2 linked regions of the Prosthecobacter dejongeii genome follow. The protein of the gene in region 1 binds, or shares a complex with, the protein of each later gene. Links are inferred from orthologs where the notes say so. Each region holds a gene or a part of one and is shown on either strand. Other genes may lie near its edges.

Region 1 (8,134 bases):
CCGAGGCTCCTATCCGCCTTGAAGATGATCTGGGGAAGCTGGGGCTCGATTCACTGGAGTCCATTGATGTGCTGATGGAGATCGAAAGTGAATTTGGGGTCATCATCCCCGATGATCAAGTAACGGTGGATACACTCGCCACAGCAGGGAATCTACTGCAGGCGATTGAAGCCCAGATGGCGACCGCTTAGTGAGCAGGCCCTGCTAGGTCAGCCTACCGCATTAGAGGCCGAAATCGCCCTCGGCCATCACAGTGTGCTTGGCGACGTCTTTGAGTGCAGGTGGACAAGCATGAAAGTGGCTGACAAGAGCTTCATCCCGGATCAAAGCCCGCACGTCCAGCCAGTGCTCATCTTGAGGAAAACCGATCAACGATAAAAGATGGGCCGGGGGCCCAGGTAAATGAACCTCTCGTGAAATAAGTGCCCCCACCAAAGCGGCGAGTTCTTGGTTGTCTGCCTCCGTGGAGAAGGATTCCAGCAGCATCCACAAGTGGATGCCACGGCGGGAACGGCGGGTCAGCCATAGGTAGGAAGTCAGGCAGCCTTCTGCATCCACCACGCCTAAAAACTGGTGCTCGCGAAGCCTGGCTGCGGCGTACCAGCGCAGAGTCTCAAGGCAGATCCACTTTTCCAGCCGCCCGCTTTGCTGCCACGGACGCTCCAGTTGACGGACGTCGTTCACATTGGTGGTGAAGCGGTGACCGGGCTTCAAGGCTGGCCAAGACTGGCCAGTGAATCGGCCGAAAAGTTTACCCCAAAAACCGAGGGGTAACATCTGCCGACGGACCTTCAGTTCCCCGATCCACCCCAGGCGAAGGATCAAAGCCTGCACTTCAAGGCTAGGGGTGGAGTCTAACAAAAGGTGCGTCTTAGCCAGTCGCTGCATCTTCAACGCCATGGGCAAAGCCGCATGGCGAAACCCCTCTTGCACAACCCAGCTTGTGGCGATGAGGGCTGGCACAGGCTGGCCAGCGAAGGCATAGCGCACAGGAATAAAGCCCAGAAAACCAACCAGCCGACCAGCCGCTTTCAAAACCCAGCCGCGCTCGGCCGAATCACTGGCATGGGGATTTTCATCCCACCAGTGTTTCAACCGCTGTTGCCAAAGTTCCTCAGAAGGGCCGTCGGGTAATTCCTGGCACAAAAAAGGCACTAACTCTGCCCGCGCCGAGACGCTGTCAGTGTAAGGCTCAATGTGGCAGGACATAGCCTCCACTATGCCTAACCCAGAGAAGTAAACAACTTACAAGCCTAAATCTCCTTCTGCCAGCACGGTGTGTTTCGGCGCGTGAGACAGGTCTTTAGGCAGCAGAAAGTAATGACAGACCTGCTCTTTCCTGCGGATGAGAGTCGGCATTTGGGCGAGCCAAGGCTCATCCCCAAAATCAGTCACCGTCAGCAAGCGCCTCCGGCCTGGAAGCCGATCTGGCTCATGCACCAACGTGCCCAGCACAGCCATAAGTTCCTCGGGAGTTTCGCGGGTGGTAAATGTCTCGACCACATCCCAAGTTGCGATGCCACGGCGGCGGCGTGCGGTGATCAAAAGATAGGAGCTCAAGACCCCTGCTGCATCCACCGCCCCGATGAAGTAGTGCTGGCGCATGGGCGAAAGGCAATACCATTTCAGAGAGTCCACCGTCGTCCATTTTTCAATCCGATCTGCTTTCTGGTAAGGGCGCGCGAGGGAGGTCACTTCATTGAGATCGCTCACGATCTTCATGCCCGATGCCAGGGCTGGCCAGGGTGGCTGGCCATTGAAATAACCTAATTTGCCTAAAGCCACGTAGTGGCAAGTCACCTGCGTTTCCCCCCGCCCGCCCATTTTGACCAAGGCCGTCTGGATCTTGGGCAAAGGGGTGGAATGGACGATGACGTGCTTCTGCATGACCTCGCGCTGGTTGAGAAACATCTTCGCAGCCGCTTTGGAGTGCTTTTCATCCACCCGAAAACTGGTGGCGTACAGGCCCGGGACTGGCTGTCCCTGCCACGCAAACATAGCGGGAATAAAGCCGCCAAACCCCACAATGTCTTCCCCTGCAAGAGCCGTGTAGCCGAGATGCGAGTCTGCCTCGCGGTGGGGGTTTTTATCCCACCAAAATTCCAAACGATGCAGCCAGATGCTGACGGGTGTTTCCGGCCAGGAGACATGGAGATATGCCGCGAGTGCATCACGCGTCACAAGCCCATCATGGTGAGGAATGACCTGGGTGTTTGAAGCCATCGTTTTAATCTGGCTTAAAACGGAGTTTTTGAGATAGAAAAAATGCTTCTAACACAATTCTTACATCTTACGCCAAGGTCCTTCAGCCACATCTATGTGAACTTCGGTAAGCTAAAAGGCTCTTCTTGGGTGCCGTCATTGAGGCGTTCAGGATGCAGGCCTAACTACAGATGCTCAGAAGTCAGGATTCTCATCCATGCCAAAGTTACCCGCGCCTATACGACCTAGGGCCGAAAGAGGGGGATCGTGCTTGCTTACTTTTTGACTGGCACGGCGATGGAAATCCCCAATTCGACGGTCGGTTCACGCTCATCTTCCATGGGTATTGAGGTGGTGCGCCCACCTTCAGCCACCAGATTGAGCCCGACTGAGGACAAAAGCCCCCGGCTGGCATCGTATTGCAGAGGCTCGCCAGAAAATGGATCCACCGGGAGAGACAGCAGAAAGGTGGGAGTAAGATCATTCAACTGACGAGGCAAAGTCTGCTTTTCCGCCAAGTAACGCCTGACGGCAAAAAGGCAACGCACCAGCCCATGCCTAGCCTGGGCCAGGCTGTGTGCTTCAGGCAGCTTCAAACGAGGGGCAATGCGGTCACTGAAGTAGGTTTCTCCGCTGGAATTTGGGTGGTAAAAACGTGGCTGGGTCAGACGAATGCGGCGGCTAGGAGAGGCTGAAACGGAAAGCCGCGTGTATGGGGGCCTGCTGATCTCATCTCGCAGATCACGAAAAGCGGAGGCGAAGAGGCTAAGCGTCTCGTTCACTTTAAAAAAAAGGCGTCCAGGGCGCTGATGAAGGCGGCCTCCAGGCATGGTATCTAGCAGTTCCCCGCTGGCAGGACCGAGCAGCAGTTTCTTCTCATGTATGTAGTAAGCTGCGCAGGCTTGACGCAGGAGGTCATCCTCTGGCTGGCACTGGCTGAATTCTTTCTGAAAGCGGGCTAGCGTGGCGCTATCCAGCCGGGTGGCTTTCAAGAGCTCGGCCAAAATCTGAGCGGCAGCAGTTTGCAGCTCTAGCCCCCGATCCATGTAACCTGGCCAAGCCCAGACATCCTGCAAACGCCGGGCTATTTCCGCCAGATCAATGGCCGCGACAAAAGCAGGCTCCTCATCCCCACGCCGGGCGAGGTAAGAGGCCTGGGCCTGCAAGAGAGTCCCTACATTTCCCCAACCTGAGCGGGAACTGGCATCTTCACGATACCAGTCCGAGTGATGAGGATGCCAGTCATAGTCCTCCAAAAGATCTCGAAGATTGTCTAAAGCGGTGCCATTGACCTGCATGTAGGTGGCCAGTGAAGGCGTGTCCCAGGCCCAAGGTGGCTGTGTGCGCAAGGAGACGTTCTCCACAGGAACGATCGAGTCCAAAAAGGCTCGCAGTTTGGTGGGTGCCTGGATCACGGGTGTCTGGTCCACAGCCATGACAGGGCGCAGATCCTCATCCGATTCGCGCGGCGAATCATGCAAGTAAATCCAGGCTAGGAGGGTAAACCCTAAGGTGCCCAAGCTCAAAGAGATCAACGTGCCCCAAGACTGACGATGAACACGACGACGGAGCGTGCGCTTTCGCCGGCGCTCTGTTGGATGAGGGTGCTCAGGATCTGACTGAGGAGCCGCAGGTGGGAAGAGAATCTCTGGATCAGCCGCGAGCGGAGAGACTGGCTCTGGCACTTTGGGCAATGCAGTGGGCGCTTGCTTTTTCGGAGGCACTCCCGGTGGCCTAAAACGCATGTCTTCTGCCACGAGGTTGGCGACTTTTGTTTCGGTCGCGGGAGCCGGGGCTGGCGGAGGTGGTCTTGGCTCTGGAGCTTCAAATCTCAAGACGGTGCCATGAGCGGCAATGTCAGGAACATGAGCGGGCTGAGCCTGTGAACTGGGAGTGAAACGCGGGCTTTCCAGTGCCCCTGGATCAACCAATGGAGTGGCGGAGGATCGCGTGGAATTGGACCTCTTTTCGTTGGCATAGGAGGGAGGGGTCCACTCGCTCTCAAAGCTCCACGGAGAGTCCCAATCATCCTGCGGAACATTCCACGACATCGCCCCCAACTCAGCGCGGGCTTTAGAGAAGCGTGGATGGTGACTCATGCAGACAGAGAGGCGGTAAGCTCAATTCTCAACCGGAGCTAACTCCAGCCCAAAGAAGTCCAAAAAGACCTGGCGATAAACGGCCCGTTTAAATTTGGGCACCCAAGACATCTGGAATTCTTCCGGCTTGATCCAGCGCCAGTGGCTGAACTCCTGATGAGTGGCGGCGAGATTGACATCGCTATCCTGACCCAAAAAACGACAGCGGAAATAGCTCTGCTCCTGGCCACCGTAGATGCCGTATTTCAGGCGACCTTTGGCAAAGGCATAACGGTAACCATCGCGACGCTCGAGCAGCATCACTTTATCTGGGGTAACCCCGATCTCCTCAGCCATCTCTCGATACATGGCGGTTTCTGCATCTTCGCCATCGTCAATGCCGCCCTGAGGGAACTGCCAAGCCCCAGGAATGTTGATCCGCTCAGCGACAAAAATCTCATCCTGCTCATTGGTCAGGATAATCCCGACATTGGGGCGATAAAGGATGGGAATGGTGATGGGCGTGGCGTGACTTTCAGACATGGGGCGGCACAGAATACGTCCTTAAGGCCTGCTGTCACCTAGGGATCCATCAAGCAACGAGATGATACCGCCAAGTGCCAGCGAAGCGCACACTGTCAGGTTCGTCTGAGAGGGCGGCCATGGCCTCGCTTATCTTTCCAGGCAGGCTAGGAAGTTTCAGATGAGGGCGGATTTCCACCAAAGGCTGGAGAACAAATCGACGCAGATGAAGACGCGGATGCGGCACCGTGAGGACGGGATCTGTGCTGACATAATCTCCCGCATAAAGGAGATCTAAATCCAATGTGCGAGGGGCATGGTGGGCACGCTCAGGAGGGCGCCCCATCAGGGACTCGACTGCGACCAAATGGGCATGTAGCTCCACAGGGGTGAGTGGCGCCTGAAGCTCAATCACCGAATTCAAAAAAGCCTGGGTTCCAGGCGCACAATCCACCGGCTCCGTTTCATACAACGAAGCACCCGCCAGGAGCTGGGCCTGAGGGATGCGATGGAGGAGATGCGCCACCCCCTGCTCCAAGTTCGCACGCCGATCTCCCAAGTTGGACCCCAGGGCGATGCCAAAAGCGATAGCGGACATGAAGGGGGAAACAGCGTGCTGTTTACTTCAGTCCGAGCACGTCCTGCATGTCATAAAGACCGGCGGGTTTATCGGCCAACCAACGAGCGGCACGTACGGCACCGCCTGCGAAGGTATCACGGCTGCTAGCTTTATGAGTGAGTTCCACACGCTCGCCCACATTCGCAAAAACGACGGTGTGATCTCCCACGACATCCCCACCGCGCAAGGCGTGGACGCCGATCTCCTTCGGCGTGCGGGCCCCCACATCGCCAAAACGGCCATGACGACAGTCGGTATCATAATCCAGACCACGGACATCAGCCAAGATCTCCACCAAAGTGCGGGCAGTGCCGCTGGGGGAATCCTTTTTCATGCGGTGATGCATCTCCACCACTTCCAGGTCAAAGTCCGGGCCAAGGAGTTCCGCCGCCTTGCGTGTGAGCCAGAAGAGGGTGTTCACACCGACACTGAAATTCGACGCGAAGACCACCGGGATCGTCTTGGAGGCTTCCTTGATCTGAGCCAGTTCTTCGTCGGTGTGACCCGTGGTGCCGATAACGAGACTCTTTCCCAAACGAAGGGACTCCGTTAGCAATTCATTCGTGAAATGGTGAGAGGAGAAATCAATCGTGCAGGAGCACTTCGACAGAGCATCCGAAAGAGAGTCCCCCACATCAATGCCCGCCCCCACAGGCACGCCCTGCGCTGCAGCAGCACTGATGACTGCCTGGCCCATGCGGCCCTTGCAGCCTGTCACAAGAAGTTTGAATTCGCTCATAAGAGCCGTGGAGATAGCCGTTTCTGGAAAGTACGCAACTGTTCACGTTTCCTCGACCGACTTCGGCTTGCGAGTGCCCAGGCCGAGAAAGAATACGATGAGGGAGGCAATCAGCATGGAGCTGCCCAGGAAGTAAAAGCCACTGATGTAAGAACCCGTGTTGGTTTTGATCCAACCGATGATGGAGGGCCCCACCGCCCCGCCCAGGTTTCCCACGGAATTGATGAGACCGATGCTGCCTGCGGCTGCGGCTTCCGCGAGGAAGAGACTGGGGAGGGACCAAAAGGCGGGCATGTAGGTCTTAAATCCGGCAAAGGTGACCATGAGGCAGACCATCGTCCAAAACAGATTCCCATGAGAAAGCGGGGCCAGCAGCATGGCGATACCACCGATGGCAATGGGGATGCAGGCGTGGAGACGGCGCTCCTGGAAGCGGTCCGAGCTCCACCCCCCGAAAAGCTGACCGCACAGCGCTAGCAAAGGTGGCAGCACGATGAGCCACGTGAATTGATCCCGACTGACGTTGTACCAATCCTTGATCACGCTGGGCATGAAAAGCTCCATGCTGTGGCTGCACGTGGTGATGAAAAAGTAAGCGGCGCAGAGCAGCAGCACCTTGGGATGCGAAAAAGCCTCCAAAAGGGTCATGCGTTTGCCCTTGGTTTTGAGCTGGCGCTCGCGTTCTAACTCGGCTTCCAGAGCATCACGCTCTTCCTGTGTAAGCCAAGTGGCCTGACGCGGGCGATCCGTGAGGAGCCAAAGGACACCGATGCCCAAGACGACGGCGGGGATGGCCCACAGGATGTACACCCACTGCCAGCCGACGAGGCCTAGGAGCTTCGGGTGCACGAGCGTCTCACCATTCGCCAGGACCTCGGTGGTGCCGTATTTAAGCACCCAATTGGAGATGGGGCTGAGCATCTGAGCAAAGGGTGTGGCCACCAGGAAGTAGGAGAGCGCCTTGGCCCGATCTCGCGAAGTGAACCAGTGCGTCAGATAAACGATGACCCCAGGAAAAAAGCCAGCTTCCGCTAACCCTAGAAGAAAGCGCACGGTGTAGAACTCCACCGGAGTGCGGACGAAGGCCGTGAGACCCGCCATCATACCCCATGTGACCATGATGCGGCAGATCCACTTCCGCGCGCTCCAACGTTCCACCATCAGGGTGCCGGGGACTTCTAGCAGGAAATAGCCAATAAAGAATAAGCTGCTGCCAAAACCAATGACGGCATCCGTGAAGGCCGGCATGTCCTTCATCATCGTCAGCTTCGCAACGGCCACATTCACACGATCCACATACGCGATCATGTAGCTGATGAAGAGAACAGGCAGCAGGCGGATGAAGGCCTTCCGCCGGGCGCGGTCGAGGGGTGAGGTAGAATCAGCAGCCATGGGGGTTTGAAAAGGCGCGATGCTAGCAACCCCGGAACGAATGGCTAGATAAATGCGCTTTTAGTATGCGCCCCTCAGTACGTTCTCACACAGGCGAGTCTTCCCCATGAATGAACGGAGATCATGCGCTGGCAGCCAGTTTTTCCAGATCTGCCCGGGTGGCCTCATAGGTAGTCGCAAACGCCAGGGCCTGGGGGTCTGGCTGGAGGCCCTGTCGCTCGCAGAAGTTTTGGTAAAGCCCTGGCCACCAGTTGCGGTGGTCTGTTTTCCCTTCCTCTTTCCAGGCACTCCAGTTGCTAAGCACCTTGCTCCAGCAGGCACTGCCGAAATCAATCGCCTCTTTTTGATCTCCAAAAGCACTGACATACCAGTCCCGGCCGATACGGGCATGCAGCACCTCATCAGCCCAGTCGTAGTCCTGAAAGAGTTTGCTGAGAGGATCGCCGGATTCCGCACCCACTTCCCACTCGAAGCGTTTGCCCGTCTTGGTCATGAGCCCTTGTTCGATAAAGTAGAGCACCGCATGTCTTTCCCAGGGAAGAAGTTGAGAGTTCAGCCCCAGGGACCAAGTGAAATTCACCA
Region 2 (5,376 bases), on another replicon or contig:
AGTCGGTGTACAGAAACTCGTTGGTTTTGAGGTTGTAGCCAATAATGAGGCGCATGTGACCTCCTGAAGCCTGGGGAATTTCCGGCTCAGGCAAGAGCCCTAGCATTACACCCCACATGACGGGGATTCCCTGATCAACCAACCCAGTAATGCTGCGCTGGAATTTGCCAAAGCCTGAACGGTCACGGCCAATACGTGAGGTTTTGAGAACCTCACCATCCATAGCACCATAGATCTCATCAATGTAAATGGTGCCACCACGTGGGGCCGCGCTGACCTCACGCTTATCAGCTCGTTTGGCCTCTTTATTGTAATCTCCCACCATGTCCATGAACGTCTTGTAATCCCAATTTTCGATGACTCTGACTCGTACCCGAAGACGCCCTTCCAGCTTATTCAAAGCTTCATACATCTTAGCCGGGCTTGTTCCCCCATCGCTGCTACTATCAGCCACCTGGGCCATCTCATGCTGATCTACGGGGATACCATAGTATTTAAAAACCCGCTCCGCAGTAGCGACTGCACAGTAACCTTTGGGCCCCTGATCCACCATCGGGACATTTGCAATGACGACATCCCCATTTTCCTCACGCTTCAAATTCGTCGCTAGAGAGTCCTTCGTGACTGAAGATGCCTTAGCAGCCACAGCCCCCCCTCCTGGGGTCGTCCCCGTTTTAGGAACCGGAGCCATCAATAAACGGATAAACTCTGGACGAAACGGTAAGTCGCGAGACTTTACCTCTCGCTGGAAGGAATATTCGAGGAGGTAAGCCGTAGGAGGCTTGACCCAAACGTAACCCTCAGCAGCAACAGCCGAAGTTTTGTCCTTCCCGCGCTCCGTTGAAGACACCGCTAGGATCTGGCCAATCTTAGTCCGATGACTTTCAACTAAAGCTTCAAATTTCTCGCGATTTACAAACTCGCTGTCACTATCCCCACGATTAAAAATAGAAAGGCTGATGCGATTAGGCTGGCCTTCGGAACTGAAATTAACAATCGCTTCAGTCACCTTGAGCTGCCCTTGCCACAAACTCAGCCCGGGACCAAAAAAACGTGCTTGATCGCGTTTTTCAGAAAGCCATTGCAGGCCAATCTTTTCAAAATGCTGCTGAAATTGATCCGTCGTGATTTGCCAGATATTTTCACTGGCGAGAGCATCTAAAGCTCTGATAGGAACATTTGTCACAGACTGCTGTGAAAAAGCTAGGGGAGCAATTGCCAAAGTCCCCAGCAACATCAAGATAGAAAATCCACGAAAAAACTTCACCACGCCGGTTCTTACAAGACGCGGACGAGACGAAAAGTGAGCAAAAGGAATAACCATCGATATTTAGATTCTTTTCTACGGGAGATGCTCAAAAAAAAGCTCACTCTGGATATTTTACCAAAGTGAGCCTAAAGGACTCTACAAAATAACGGGAAAGCCAGCGAAAGTCTTTCCTCGGATTCGCGAACTCAATGCGCAGCAGGCTTAGCAGCCTCAGGAGCATGAGCGGCAGGTTTCGCGTGCTCCTCTGCTTTACCGTGATGAGCATCACCATGACCTTCCTTGTGCATGCCTTCATGCAATACTTTTGTTTCCTCCCAGGAATGTTTATCACAAGAAGCGGAAACGAGAATAAGAGCGGCGAGGGCGAGGATTGCTGGGACAGTTTTCATGAGCGCGCTTCAAGATTAGAGGGGGTTTGTCGGCGTGCAATCGCGTTTTATCTGAGACCCTTTTTAGAAAAGAGAGAAGTTAAAACATCCGAATCCACCACTTGCCAGGAGATGCCCCATTTACTCATGGGATGCCGATTGCGAGAAGCCCATCTCAGCTCTACTTTCCACACTCCCCTCCCCCCCCTTTAACAACGCATGGCTGACCATACTTTTCGATTGTCCACAGGACGCACGTTAGGCTATGCCCTGCATGGTGACCCTAAGGGCACCCCTTGCTTTTACTTTCACGGCTGGCCCAGCGCGCGCATTCAGGGAGCTTTGATGGATGAAGCGGGCAAAAAATACGGCCTGCGCTTTATTTCCCCAGATCGCCCAGGCATTGGGCTTTCCGACTTCCATGAAGGACGCGAACTCAAAGACTGGCCCCCACTCCTAACGGAGCTCGCAGACCATCTCGCCCTAGATCAATTCCACATCCTCGGCTGGTCCGGCGGCGGCCCCTACGTCCTCGTCACCACCCTCCACATGCCTCAGCGCCTCTTGAGCGCCACCATCATCTGCGGTGCCCCCCCGCTCACCTTCCTGGGCTACGAGCACATGTTTTGGCTATACCGCATGATGATCCGCCTGCGCCATGCCTTCCCCACCGTCCTCGGCATCATCCTGCGTTTGGGCGAAAAAATAGCCCGTGGCCACCCCGATCAAGCCCCACTCAAATGGCTCATGAAAATGCTCGGCCGCGCAGACCGTGCCGTTTTAAAAGACCCCATCGTCTTTGAAAAAGTACGCGCAGGTATGCTCGAGGCCCTTCGTCGTGGCCCCAAAGCCGTCATTGCCGATGCCGATATCTACCTCTCCGAATGGGGTTTCGAAGTCGGCTCCATCGGTTACCCCATCCACTTCTGGCATGGCAAACAAGACCGTAACATCGACTGGCGCTACACCGAAAAACTCGCCAGCATCATGCCCCACACCACCACCGAATGGCTCGCCGAGGAAGGCCACTACTCCCTCCCCGTCACCCACCTAGACGCCATTTTGGAAAAAGCCCTCGCCCAGCCAAAACCGCCCGCTTCATGCCACATCAGCCATTGATCCCCCTCACGGAAGATCAATAGCTCATCACAGACACGCCCTCGGTTAGACCAGCCCCAGCTTCGTCAGAGTCGCGCGCAGCTCCTCCGTCTTCGCCTCCTCCATCGGCACCAGCGGCAGGCGCAGCTCATTCGTGCAATGCCCAGCCAGCGCCATCGCCGTCTTGATTGGGATCGGATTCGTCGCCAGCTTCAGGAAAGCCGCAAACAGAGGGTAATACTGTTGATGGATAGCCAGCGCTCCCGCAAAGTCACCCTTCAGCGCCAGCTTCACCAGATCACTGATCTGCTGCGGGATCAGGTTCGAGGCCACACTCACCACCCCCACCCCACCCACCGACATAAACGGCAGCGTCAGACCATCATCCCCAGAAAGAATCTCAAAATCCGCCGGCAGCACCTGCTTCATCTGGCTCACCCGCTCAGGGTTCCCCCCAGCCTCCTTGATCGCACGAATGTTCGGGCAGCTCTCCGCCAGCCGCACCACCACATCCAGCCCGATCTCGATCCCGCATCGCCCCGGGATGCTATACAGCATGATCGGCAACTTCGTATTATCCGCGATCGCCTTAAAATGCTGGTACAGCCCCTCCGGCGTCGGCTTATTGTAATACGGCGCCACCTGCAGAGACGCATTCGCCCCCGCAGCCTCCGCCTCCTGCGTCAGCTCGATCGCCTCCCGCGTGCTGTTAGATCCCGTGCCCGCCATCACCACACCCCGGCCCCTAGCAAACTCCACCGTCAGCTTCACCACACGCTCATGCTCATCATAGTCCAGCGTCGGTGACTCCCCCGTCGTACCACACGGCACCACGCCCGACACACCATGGTCGAATTGAAAATCGATCAGCTTCTTCAGCGCATCCTCATCGAGCTGACCGTTGAGAAAAGGGGTAACAATAGCGGTATGGGTTCCTGCGAACATGAGAGTAAAAAAAAGAAATTAGAGAGTAACAGAGCCTTGGAAAACAAAATCCGCCGGGCCAAAAAGCGTCACATCAGAATATTCATGCGGAGCCACCTCCGTAAAGCCCACCCGCAGCGTATCCCCCCCCTTGACCAAGACACTCACCGGGCTCGCAGCCCCCGTCAGCTCGTGGTGGATCAAAGCACACGCCACCATACCCGTCCCACACGCCAGCGTCTCATCCTCCACCCCGCGCTCATACGTCCGGATCGCAATGCTCCCCGGCGCCACCACCTTCGCAAAATTCGCATTCGTCCCCCGCGGCTGAAACGCCTCATGGTAGCGCAGCCCCGCCCCCCACTCACGCACAGGCACCCCCTCCAGATCCTCCACAAACACCACCGCATGCGGCACCCCCGTATTCACAGAGTGCACCGTCAGCACCTCCCCCCCCACCGGCAGCACCGCCCCCAGCGTCAGCCCATGCGGCGCACTCATATTGATCCGCACCTGGTCCCCCTCAAACTCCGCCGAAATCATCCCCGCCAGCGTCTCAAAGCGCACCCGCGTCAGCCCATCCTCATGCAGCCGATTCACAAACCGGCCAAAACACCGCGCCCCATTCCCACACATCTCCGCCTCCCCCCCATCCGCATTGTAATAGCGCATCCTAAAATCCCCCCCCTCCCTCGCCGGCTCCACACACAGCAGCCCATCCGCACCGATCCCCCGATGCCGATCACACAGCCGCGCAATCACCTCCCCCGAAAGCACCAGAGACAAATCCCGATTGTCCAGCATGACAAAATCATTGCCCGCCCCATTCATCTTCCAAAAATTCAGAGTCATAAAAATCAAAAAAATAAAACAAAAAAGCAAAAAAACCCACGCGTCAACACACCTCACACCAGCCCCTTCACCGCCGCCACCAAAGGCCGCACAAACACCTCCACCTGGTCAGCCAGATCCGCCGCCGCCCCCTCCCGCTCGATCAGCTTCACGATCGCACTCCCCACCACCACCCCATCCGCCATACTCGCCACCGTCGCCGCCTGCTCCGGGTTAGACACCCCAAAGCCCACACACACCGGCACCTCCGTAAACTGCTTGATCACAGCCACCTGCTCCGCGATCCCCGTCGCCACCTCCACCTGCGCCCCCGTCACCCCCAGGCGCGAAACATAGTAAATAAAACCCTCCGCATTCCGCGCGATCAGCTCGATCCGCTCCGGCGGCGACGTCGGCGCGATCAACTGAATATGGGCCAGCTCCGGCGTCGGCCTCAGCTCCGCATTCTGCAGCGCCTCCTCCGGCGGCAGATCCAGCACCAGCACCCCATCCACACCCGCCGCCACCGCATCCGTGTGAAAGCACTCATACCCATACGTATAGATCGGGTTCAGGTAAGTAAACAGCACCAGCGGGATCTGCGATCTCGTCCTCAGCACCCGGATCATCTCCAGCACCTTCGGGAAAGTCGCCCCCGCCTTCAGCGCACGGTCCGCCGCCATCTGGTTCACCACCCCATCCGCCAGCGGATCCGAAAACGGCACCCCCAGCTCCACCACATCCACCCCCGCCCGCTCCAGCGCCAGCACCATCTCCACCGTCGCTTCCAGCGTCGGATCCCCCGCAGCGATATACGCCACAAAGGCGCGCTTCCCAGAAGAACGGAGCTCAGCAAAACGACGGTCAAGGCGGTTAGAAAAAGCA

Evidence for each region.
Region 2: the proteins of HNQ64_RS18570 (region 1) and dapF are in contact, whole or in part, in a solved structure (PDB 5YGU), measured with the Escherichia coli proteins. The link is inferred for Prosthecobacter dejongeii from one-to-one orthologs.

What each region holds. Positions count from the first base shown.
Region 1 is NZ_JACHIF010000009.1:78,563-86,696, forward strand. Bases 3,074-5,995 are described here. They hold HNQ64_RS18570 (RNA pyrophosphohydrolase), read right to left. Parts: upstream 4,824-5,995; coding sequence 4,323-4,823; downstream 3,074-4,322. Other genes in these bases: HNQ64_RS18565 (hypothetical protein), read right to left, coding at 3,074-4,301; folK (2-amino-4-hydroxy-6-hydroxymethyldihydropteridine diphosphokinase), read right to left, coding at 4,873-5,400; dapB (4-hydroxy-tetrahydrodipicolinate reductase), read right to left, coding at 5,423-5,995. In the rest of the region: HNQ64_RS18550 (acyl carrier protein), read left to right, coding at 1-191; HNQ64_RS18555 (hypothetical protein), read right to left, coding at 223-1,209; HNQ64_RS18560 (hypothetical protein), read right to left, coding at 1,246-2,223; more of HNQ64_RS18565, read right to left, coding at 2,478-3,073; more of dapB, read right to left, coding at 5,996-6,160; HNQ64_RS18585 (MFS transporter), read right to left, coding at 6,203-7,552; HNQ64_RS18590 (hypothetical protein), read right to left, coding at 7,674-8,134. UniProt on the Escherichia coli protein: Master regulator of 5'-end-dependent mRNA decay.
Region 2 is NZ_JACHIF010000004.1:294,372-299,747, reverse strand. What follows is about bases 2,607-5,376. They hold dapF (diaminopimelate epimerase), read right to left. Parts: upstream 4,513-5,376; coding sequence 3,700-4,512; downstream 2,607-3,699. Other genes in these bases: trpA (tryptophan synthase subunit alpha), read right to left, coding at 4,566-5,376; dapA (4-hydroxy-tetrahydrodipicolinate synthase), read right to left, coding at 2,803-3,681; HNQ64_RS11755 (alpha/beta fold hydrolase), read left to right, coding at 2,607-2,757. Outside these bases: HNQ64_RS24335 (C39 family peptidase), read right to left, coding at 1-1,186; HNQ64_RS11760 (hypothetical protein), read right to left, coding at 1,456-1,659; more of HNQ64_RS11755, read left to right, coding at 1,858-2,606. UniProt on the Escherichia coli protein: Involved in the succinylase branch of the L-lysine biosynthesis and in the biosynthesis of the pentapeptide incorporated in the peptidoglycan moiety. Catalyzes the stereoinversion of LL-2,6-diaminopimelate (L,L-DAP) to meso-diaminopimelate (meso-DAP).